Caldimonas thermodepolymerans: one gene and its partners. The main gene of each other region encodes a partner of the protein of the gene in region 2 in a complex. Links are inferred from orthologs where the notes say so. Each region holds a gene or a part of one and is shown on either strand. Other genes may lie near its edges.

Region 1 (2,907 bases), 930 kb from region 2 along the record:
TCTTGCTCATGAGGCGGGCCATGCGTCAGCGGGCGATGGTGTTCTCGCGCCGGATCTTGCTCTGCAGCTGCAGGATGCCGTACAGCAGGGCCTCGGCGGTCGGCGGGCAGCCGGGGACGTAGACGTCGACCGGCACGATGCGGTCGCAGCCGCGCACCACCGAGTAGCTGTAGTGGTAGTAGCCGCCGCCGTTGGCGCACGAGCCCATCGACAGCACCCAGCGCGGCTCGGGCATCTGGTCGTACACCTTGCGCAGCGCCGGCGCCATCTTGTTGCACAGCGTGCCGGCCACGATCATCAGGTCGGACTGGCGCGGGCTCGGCCGGAACAGCATGCCGAAGCGGTCGATGTCGTAGCGGGCCGCGCCGGCGTGCATCATCTCCACGGCGCAGCAGGCCAGGCCGAAGGTCATCGGCCACAGCGAGCCGGTCTTCGACCAGTTGATCAGCTTGTCGGCCGTGGTGGTGATGAAGCCTTCCTTGAGGACGCCTTCGATACTCATAGCGGAACTCCTCGGATCATTCCCAGTCCAGGGCACCCTTCTTCCACTCGTAGACGAAGCCCACGACCAGGATGCCCAGGAAAATCATCATGGCCCAGAAGCCGACCGGACCGATCTCCCGCAAGGCGATCGCCCATGGGAAGAGGAAGGCGATTTCGAGATCGAACAGGATGAACAGGATGGCCACGAGGTAATAGCGCACGTCGAACTTCATGCGCGCGTCTTCAAAGGCCTCGAAGCCGCATTCGTAGGGGGAGTTCTTCTCGGGGTCGGGCTTGCGGGGGCCCAGCAGGTAGCCCAGCGCCTGGGGAGCGATGCCGACTGCGACGCCGACCAGGATGAAGAGGATGACGGGGAGGTACTGGTCGAGGCTCATCATGGCTCTTGTACGCGTGGCTCGCTGCTCGAGGTTGGCTGCGCGAAAGATTTCAGAGATCCGGCTCAACTCACCAGAGGCAAAAATAAGGCGCGCTGTGATCAGCACGCCCACTTTCCTCTGCGGTTGCCCCTACAGACCACACTCTCAGGGCGCCCGATGCGGCACCGGATGACCACCGCATCGATTGAATTCTTGGTGCCGACGGCGAGACTCGAACTCGCACAGCTTTCGCCACTACCCCCTCAAGATAGCGTGTCTACCAATTTCACCACGTCGGCCGAAGATCACTTGCGTGTCCCGGTTGGCCCAGCCAGCAGCCTCTGCTGAAGGCCTCTGCCCAGGCCCAGGGCTTTGCGCCGATTGCAAAGTGGCTGTTCAGCACCTCGTTGCAACCGACAGCCTTGTATTCTATCCCGAAAGCGTGCCCCTCTCAATGGAGGCGCAGCGTTCGAGAATGAATCACTGCGCCGGGATCTGCGCGGCGCCGGACGCCTCGGGCGCCGGGGCCGGCGCGGGCTCGAGGCCCGGGATCTGGTCGGCACCGCCGGCCGGCTGCCCGGAGGACGGGGCGGTGACCGGCGCGGCGCGCTCGAGCACGCTGCCGTCATCCGCCTCGACCGGACGGGCGTTGGACAGGTAGGCCAGCGCCAGCGTGCAGGCGAAGAAGATGGTGGCGCACACCGCGGTGGTGCGCGACAGGAAGTTGGCACTGCCGGTGGCGCCGAACAGGCTGCCGGAGGCGCCGCTGCCGAACGAGGCCCCCATGTCCGCGCCCTTGCCGTGCTGGATCAGCACGAGCCCGATCATGACCAGCGCCGCCAGCAACTGCACGACGAGGATCAAGGTGGTCATCAACTGCATAGAAGTTCTCCAGGGTATCGGTGCGGCGCGCCTTACAGGGCCGCGCGGCAGATGGCGACGAAGTCCGCCGCCTTCAGGGAGGCCCCGCCGATCAGGCCTCCGTCGATGTCGGGTTGCGCGAACAGCGCCGCCGCGTTGTCGGGCTTGACGCTGCCGCCGTACAGGATGCGCATCGCGCCGGCATGCTCGGTCGCCGCGGCCAGCTGCTTGCGCAGCACGGCGTGCACCTCCTGTGCCTGCTCGGGCGTGGCCGTCTTGCCGGTGCCAATGGCCCAGACCGGCTCGTAGGCCACCACGGCCTGCGGGATGCACTGGCCCAGGGTGTGGATCACCGCCGACAGCTGGCGCTTGACCACCGCCTCGGTCTGGCCGGCTTCACGCTCGGCCAGCGTCTCGCCGACGCAGACGATGGGCACCAGCCCCTTGCCGATCACCATCTTCGCCTTGTCGGCCACCAGCTGGTCGCTCTCGCCATGGTAGGCGCGGCGCTCGGAGTGGCCCACGATCACGTAGCGGCACCCGACGTCGGCCAGCATCGCGGCCGACACCTCGCCGGTGTAGGCGCCCTGCTCATGCGCCGAGCAGTCCTGCGCGCCCAGCCCGATGTGGCTGCCCTGCAAGGCCAGCAGGCAGGTGGAGAGATAGGGGAAAGGCACGCACACGGCGGCCTCGCAAACGAAGGGCTCCGCCGCCCGGATGCCGGCCAGCAGTTCGGCGTTGGTCGCCAGGCTGCCATGCATCTTCCAGTTGCCGACGACCAGTTTGCGACGCATCTCGTAAGTCTCCGTTCCTGCTCAAAAAGCTGCAAATTCTAAGAGCAAGCGAGCCGCTCACCACTGCAGCACGATCTTGCCGATGTGCTGGCTGGTCTCCATCAGCGCGTGCGCCTGTGCCGCCTCGCGGGCGGCGAAGGTGCGGAACAGCACCGGCCGGATCCGCCGCTCGGCCAGCAGCGGCCAGACCTTCTCCCGCAGCTGGCGCGCGATCGCCGCCTTGAAGGCGACCGGGCGCGGCCGCAGGGTCGAGCCGGTGATGGTCAACCGGCGCCGCATCAGCGCGCCGAAATCGACCTCGGCCCGGCTGCCGCCCAGCTGCGCGATGATCACCAGCCGGCCGTCCTCGGCCAGGCAGTCCAGCTCGCGCGGCACGTAGCTGCCGCACACCA
Region 2 (3,032 bases):
CAGCGCGACACCGGACTTGCGCGGACCCTTGCGGGTACGGGCGTTCGTGCGCGTACGCTGGCCGCGCAGCGGCAGGCCGCGGCGGTGACGGAAGCCACGATAGCAGCCGAGGTCCATCAGCCGCTTGATGTTCATCGTCACCTCACGGCGCAGGTCGCCCTCGATCGTGAGCTTGCCCACCTCTTCGCGGATCTTTTCCAGATCGGCGTCGGTCAGGTCCTTGATCTTCTTGTCGTACGGAATGCCACAGGCGTCGCAGATCTTCTGCGCCGTGGAACGGCCGATGCCGTAGATCGAGGTCAGACCGATTTCCGCGTGCTTGTGGGGCGGAATGTTGATACCAGCAATACGTGCCATGTGGTCCTCTAGTTCGCGTTCATCAGGGCGGGGCTGTCAGCGCCGGTCAGCCCTGGCGTTGCTTATGACGGGGGTCGGTGCAAATCACGCGAACCACGCCATTGCGACGGATGATCTTGCAATTGCGGCAGATCTTCTTGACAGATGCCGAAACTTTCATGGTCTTCTCCTTGACCTCTCAGTGCTCGCTACGGGCTCGCGCCCCTTCTGACGGCCAGTTTGCTCCGAGGGTTGACAATCGCTCACTTCGCTCGGAACACGATGCGAGCTCGACTCAAATCGTAGGGCGTCAGCTCCACGGTCACCTTGTCGCCAGGCAGGATGCGGATGTAGTGCATGCGCATCTTGCCGGAAATGTGACCGAGCACCACATGCCCGTTCTCCAGCTTCACGCGAAACGTCGCGTTGGGGAGGTTCTCGATCACCTCGCCCTGCATCTGAATGACGTCGTCTTTCGCCATACGTGCTCAGTCTCGTTTCGCGTTCTTGCCCCGGGCCTTCAGCCCGCCTTGAAATTCGCCTTCTTCAACAGCGACTCGTACTGCTGGGACATCACGTACGACTGCACCTGAGCCCAGAAGTCCATCGTCACCACCACGATGATCAGCAGCGAGGTCCCGCCGAAGTAGAACGGCACGTTGTACTTCAGGATCAGGAACTCCGGCAGCAGGCACACCGCGGTGATGTACAGCGCCCCCGCCAGCGTCAGCCTCGACAGGATCTTGTCGATGTACCGCGCGGTCTGCTCGCCCGGACGGATGCCCGGGATGAACGCCCCGCTCTTCTTCAGGTTGTCCGCCGTCTCACGGCTGTTGAACACCAGCGCCGTGTAGAAGAAGCAGAAGAAGATGATCGCGGCGGCGTACAGCATCACGTACGGCGGCTGGCCCGGATGCAGCGCATCGGCAATGTTCTTCAGCCAGCGCATGCTGTCGCCCGTGCTGAACCAGCTCACCACCGTGGCCGGCAGCAGGATGATCGACGACGCGAAGATCGGCGGGATCACCCCGGCCATGTTCAGCTTCAACGGCAGGTGCGAGGACTGGCCGCCGTACACCCGGTTGCCCACCTGGCGCTTGGCGTAGTTCACCAGGATCTTGCGCTGGCCACGCTCGACGAACACCACGAAGTAGGTCACCAGCACCACCAGGGCGATGATGAACAGCGACACCAGGATGCTCATCGCGCCGGTGCGCACCAGCTCGAACAGGCCGCCGATGGCGCTCGGCAGGCCGGCCGCGATACCCGCGAAGATCAGGATCGAGATGCCGTTGCCCAGCCCGCGCTCGGTGATCTGCTCGCCCAGCCACATCAGGAACATGGTCCCCGCGGTCAGGCTGATCATCGCCGAGATGCGGAAGCCGAAGCCCGGGTTCAGCACCAGGCCCTGCGAGCTCTCCAGCGCGATCGCGATGGACAGCGACTGGAACAGCGCCAGGCCCAGCGTGCCGTACCGGGTGTACTGCGTGATCTTGCGCCGTCCGGCTTCACCTTCCTTCTTCAGCGCCTCCAGCGTCGGGATCACGTAGGTCATCAACTGCATGATGATCGACGCGGAGATGTACGGCATGATGCCCAACGCGAACACGGTGAAGCGCGACAGCGCGCCCCCCGAGAACATGTTGAACAGGCTCAGGATGCCGCCTTGTTGCCCCTGGAAGAGCTGCTGCAGCTGGTTCGGGTCGATGCCCGGCACGGGGATGTGCGCGCCGATGCGGTAGACCACGAGCGCCAGCAGCAGGAAGACGAGCCGGCGACGCAGGTCGCCGAACTTCCCGGTCTTGGCCAGCTGGGTCGGGTTGGTTGCCACTGTGTGGTGTCCTACAGCCTAGGTGTGCGCAAGCCGCTTCACTCGGCCAGCGAACCGCCAGCCTTCTCGATCGCCGCCTTGGCCCCGGCGGTGGCGCCGATGCCCTTGAGCACGACCTTCTTGGTCAGCTCGCCGGAAGCGATCACCTTCACGTTCTTCGCCAGCTCCGGCACCAGGCCTGCCTGCTTCAGCGTCAGCAGGTCCACTTCCTCGGCACCCAGGCGCTCCAGGTCCGACAGGCGAACCTCGGCGTTGAACTTCAGGGTCTGCGACTTGAAGCCGCGCTTGGGCAGGCGGCGCTGCAGCGGCATCTGGCCGCCTTCGAAACCGACCTTGTGGAAGCCGCCCGCGCGGGACTTCTGGCCCTTGTGACCGCGGCCGGCGGTCTTGCCCAGGCCCGAGCCGATGCCGCGACCGACGCGGCGGCGGGCCTTCTTGCTGCCCTCGGCCGGCTTGATGGTGTTGAGTTGCATCTTGTCCTCAGCCCGGTTCAGAGCACCTTCACCAGGTAGCTCACCTTGTTGATCATGCCGCGCACGGCCGGCGTGTCTTCCAGCACCGACTCGCTGTTCAGCTTGCGCAGACCCAGGCCACGCAGGGTGGCGCGGTGAGATTCGCGGGTCCCGATCGGGCTGCGAACCAGCTTCACCTTCAGAGTTTTCTTGTCAGCCATGACGAATGCTCCCGGCTTCAGTTGAAGAGCTCTTCAACCGTCTTGCCGCGCTTGGCTGCCACTTCGGCCGGCGTCCGCAGGGACGTCAGCGCGTTCAGCGTGGCGCGCACCATGTTGTAGGGGTTGGTCGAGCCGTGGCTCTTGGCCACGATGTCGGTCACACCCATCACTTCGAAGACGGCACGCATCGGG
Region 3 (3,408 bases), 2.6 Mb from region 2 along the record:
CAGAAGCGGTTCTGCGTGAACACGCCGGCGACCGCGCTGCCCTCGTCGAGGGCGATCACCGTCAGGTCGCGCCGGTTGGCCTTGCGCATGCCGGCCATGGCGATGCCCAGCCGGACGCCGGGAACGGGATGCAGTGCGGACGGGTCGGGAGCCTGGAGATTGACGGGCATGACGGCCTCGGAAAAACGCGGGTGATGGACGGAATCCGGCATTGTAGGCAGCCGGCGGGCCGGACCGGAACGAAACGGGGCTCCCGCAGGAGCCCCGGATCGTCGCGCCGCACGCGGCTCAGACCAGCTTGCCGTGGCAGTGCTTGTACTTCTTGCCGCTGCCGCACGGGCAGGGTTCGTTGCGCCCGACCTTGGGCACCGCCTGGCGCGCCGTGGCCTGGTCGACCTCGCTGGCCACGCTGCCGTCCTCGTTCGGGTGCGTGTAGGTGACGTTGGAGATCTGCTCGGCCCGGCCTTCGATCGCCTCGGCGGCTTCCTCGACCTGCTGCTCGGACTGGATGCGCACGGTCAGCAGGATGCGCGTGACCTCCATCTTCACGACGTCCAGCAGCTGGGCGAACAGCTCGAAGGCCTCGCGCTTGTACTCCTGCTTCGGGTTCTTCTGCGCGTAACCGCGCAGGTGGATGCCCTGGCGCAGGTAGTCGAGCGCGGCCAGGTGCTCGCGCCAGTGCGTGTCGAGCGACTGCAGCAGCACCATGCGCTCGAACTGCATGAAGCGCTCCTTGCCGACCAGGTCGACCTTGCTCTGGTACAGCCGGTGGCCGGCCTCGACCACCTTGGCGACGATGTCCTCGTCGGTGATCGCCTCGCTCTTCTCGACCTCGGCCTGCAGCGGCACGTCGAGCTGCCACTCCTCGCGCAGCACCTTCTCCAGGCCGGGCAGGTCCCACTGCTCTTCCACGCTGTCGGCCGGCACGTAGGTGCGCACCACGTCGGTCAGCGCCCCTTCGCGCAGGCTGGCGATCTGTACGGTCAGGTCCTGCGCGTCGAGGATGTCGTTGCGCTGCTGGTAGATCACCTTGCGCTGGTCGTTGGCGACGTCGTCGTACTCCAGCAGCTGCTTGCGCACGTCGAAGTTGCGTGCCTCGACCTTGCGCTGCGCGCTCTCGATCGAGCGCGTGACGATGCCGGCCTCGATGGCCTCGCCCTCGGGCATCTTCAGGCGGTCCATGATCGCGCGCACGCGGTCGCCGGCGAAGATGCGCATCAGCGGGTCTTCCAGCGACAGGTAGAAGCGCGACGAGCCGGGGTCGCCCTGGCGGCCCGAGCGGCCGCGCAGCTGGTTGTCGATGCGGCGCGACTCGTGGCGTTCGGTCGCGATGATGCGCAGCCCGCCCAGCGCCACCACCTGCTCGTGCAGGCTCTGCCATTCGTCTCGCAGCTGCTGCGCGCGGGCGCGCTTTTCCTCGTCGGACAGCGACGGGTCCTCCTCGATCAGCTGGATCTGCTTCTCGACGTTGCCACCCAGCACGATGTCGGTCCCGCGACCGGCCATGTTGGTCGCGATCGTGATCATCTTCGGGCGGCCCGCCTGGGCGATGATCTCGGCTTCCTTGGCGTGCTGCTTGGCGTTGAGCACCTGGTGCGGCAGCCCGGCCTGGGTCAGCAGCTGCGAGATCAGCTCGGAGTTCTCGATCGAGGTGGTGCCCACCAGCACCGGCTGGCCGCGCTCGTAGCAGTCGCGGATGTCCTTGATGACCGCGTCGTACTTCTCCTTGGCGGTCTTGTAGACCAGGTCCAGCTCGTCCTTGCGGCGCGTGGGCTTGTTGGGCGGGATAACGACCGTCTCCAGCCCGTAGATTTCCTGGAACTCGTAGGCTTCCGTGTCGGCCGTGCCGGTCATGCCGGCCAGCTTGGCGTACATGCGGAAGTAGTTCTGGAAGGTGATCGAGGCCAGCGTCTGGTTCTCGGCCTGGATCTGCACCCCTTCCTTGGCCTCGACGGCCTGGTGCAACCCCTCGGACCAGCGGCGGCCCTGCATCAGGCGGCCGGTGAACTCGTCGACGATGACCACCTCGCCGTTCTGCACCACGTAGTGCTGGTCACGGTGGTACAGGTGATGCGCACGCAGCGCCGCATACAGGTGGTGCAGCAGCGCGATGTGCGACGGGTCGTAGAGGCTGGCGCCTTCGGCCAGCAGGCCGGCCTCGGCGAGGATGCGCTCGGCGTTCTCGTGGCCCTGCTCGGTCAGGTAGACCTGGCGGGTCTTCTCGTCGACCGTGAAGTCGCCCGGCTCGATGATGCCTTCGCCGGTGCGCGGGTCGGCCTCGCCGATCTGCTTCTTCAGCAGCGGCACGACCTTGTTGATGCGCACGTACAGCTCGGTGTGGTCTTCGGCCTGGCCGCTGATGATCAGCGGCGTGCGCGCCTCGTCGATCAGGATCGAGTCCACCTCGTCGACGATCGCGTAGTTCAGGCCGCGCTGCACCCGGTCGCCGGCCTCGTAGACCATGTTGTCGCGCAGGTAGTCGAAGCCGAACTCGTTGTTGGTGCCGTAGGTGACGTCCGCCGCGTAGGCCGCCTGCTTCTCCTCGCGAGACATCTGCGGCAGGTTCACGCCCACCGTCAGGCCGAGGAAGTTGTACAGCCGGCTCATCCATTCGGCGTCGCGGCGGGCCAGGTAGTCGTTGACCGTGACCACGTGCACGCCCTTGCCGGCCAGCGCGTTCAGGTACACCGGCAGCGTGGCGGTCAGCGTCTTGCCCTCGCCGGTGCGCATCTCGGCGATCTTGCCGTAGTGCAGCGCCATGCCGCCCAGCATCTGGACGTCGAAGTGGCGCATCTTGAGCGTGCGCTTGCTGGCCTCGCGCACGGTCGCGAACGCCTCGGGCAGCAGGTCGTCCAGCGTCTCGCCCTTGCCGAGCCGTGCCTTGAATTCCTCGGTCCTGGCGCGCAGCTGCTCGTCGCTCAGCGCCTCCAGTTGCGGCTCCAGCAGATTGATCTTCTCCACCACCCGCCGGTATTGCTTGAGCAGACGGTCGTTGCGACTGCCGAAAATCTGGGTAAGAAGCTTGGGCAACATGGAGTTCGGTTCTAGGTGAAGGGTCGGCCAGCCCGCATCCGGCCGCGGCAGGCGTCTGGGCCCGCCCGGCACGGCAGGCCAGGACGTGGAGTGTGCTGCTCGTCGGGGACACCCGGCCGCTCGGTCGTCTGGCGCCGGGCCTGGAGGCCGGGCAGGCAGGCTGCCCCAAAAGCTTTGGAGTTTAGCACCGGGGCCGGCGCGCCAGCGTGGTGCCGGCCCGCGTCGCCGGCACGGTCAATGGGCGTGGGTGCCGGCCGTGCGGGCCGCCCCGGCCACGCGGCGCTGCGGGGTGCGCCCGTCGCCAGCCAGGAACTTGGCCGGGTTCTGGTGCACGCCGTTCATCAGCACCTCGAAGTGCAGGTGCGGGCCGGTGGA

What was found.
Region 1: secY (region 2) and secG share a complex: the UniProt entries of both Escherichia coli proteins name them as parts of the sec protein translocase complex. The link is inferred for Caldimonas thermodepolymerans from one-to-one orthologs.
Region 3: the proteins of secY (region 2) and secA are in contact, whole or in part, in a crystal structure (PDB 3DIN), measured with the Thermotoga maritima proteins. The link is inferred for Caldimonas thermodepolymerans from one-to-one orthologs. Residues at the interface, in WP_004081795.1 of Thermotoga maritima: Glu108, Gly109, Glu110, Glu111, Ala236, Glu237, Arg238, Arg239, Ile240, Thr241, Ile242, Gln243, Tyr244, Ala245, Arg246, Arg247, Val248, Thr249, Gly250, Arg251, Arg252, Val253, Tyr254, Gly256, Ala257, Ser258, Thr259, Tyr260, Leu261, Pro262; in WP_004082002.1 of Thermotoga maritima: Glu261, Ala262, Arg263, Lys300, Ala301, Arg302, Thr303, Ile304, Ile305, Leu323, Tyr324, Asp325, Pro326, Val329, Ser330, Tyr333, Ile336, Lys340, Phe345, Val349, Glu363, Phe364, Tyr374, Ser375, Gly376, Gly377, Glu393, Ile395, Thr482, Ser483.

Annotation. Positions count from the first base shown.
Region 1 is NZ_CP064338.1:2,420,064-2,422,970, forward strand. What follows is about bases 42-2,798. They hold secG (preprotein translocase subunit SecG), read right to left. Parts: upstream 1,743-2,798; coding sequence 1,341-1,742; downstream 42-1,340. Other genes in these bases: IS481_RS11325 (NuoB/complex I 20 kDa subunit family protein), read right to left, coding at 42-502; IS481_RS11330 (NADH-quinone oxidoreductase subunit A), read right to left, coding at 519-878; tpiA (triose-phosphate isomerase), read right to left, coding at 1,775-2,515; IS481_RS11350 (NAD(P)H-quinone oxidoreductase), read right to left, coding at 2,573-2,798. In the rest of the region: IS481_RS11320 (NADH-quinone oxidoreductase subunit C), read right to left, coding at 1-10; more of IS481_RS11325, read right to left, coding at 26-41; more of IS481_RS11350, read right to left, coding at 2,799-2,907. UniProt on the Escherichia coli protein: Subunit of the protein translocation channel SecYEG. Overexpression of some hybrid proteins has been thought to jam the protein secretion apparatus resulting in cell death; while this may be true it also results in FtsH-mediated degradation of SecY.
Region 2 is NZ_CP064338.1:3,347,709-3,350,740, forward strand. Bases 13-2,894 are described here. They hold secY (preprotein translocase subunit SecY), read right to left. Parts: upstream 2,168-2,894; coding sequence 857-2,167; downstream 13-856. Other genes in these bases: rpsM (30S ribosomal protein S13), read right to left, coding at 13-357; rpmJ (50S ribosomal protein L36), read right to left, coding at 404-517; infA (translation initiation factor IF-1), read right to left, coding at 600-818; rplO (50S ribosomal protein L15), read right to left, coding at 2,206-2,640; rpmD (50S ribosomal protein L30), read right to left, coding at 2,658-2,840. In the rest of the region: more of rpsM, read right to left, coding at 1-12; more of rpsE, read right to left, coding at 2,895-3,032. UniProt on the Escherichia coli protein: The central subunit of the protein translocation channel SecYEG. Consists of two halves formed by TMs 1-5 and 6-10.
Region 3 is NZ_CP064338.1:768,419-771,826, reverse strand. The notes cover bases 89-3,346. They hold secA (preprotein translocase subunit SecA), read right to left. Parts: upstream 3,034-3,346; coding sequence 289-3,033; downstream 89-288. Other genes in these bases: IS481_RS03730 (M23 family metallopeptidase), read right to left, coding at 3,268-3,346; argJ (bifunctional glutamate N-acetyltransferase/amino-acid acetyltransferase ArgJ), read right to left, coding at 89-170. Also shown: more of argJ, read right to left, coding at 1-88; more of IS481_RS03730, read right to left, coding at 3,347-3,408. UniProt on the Escherichia coli protein: Required for protein export, interacts with the SecYEG preprotein conducting channel.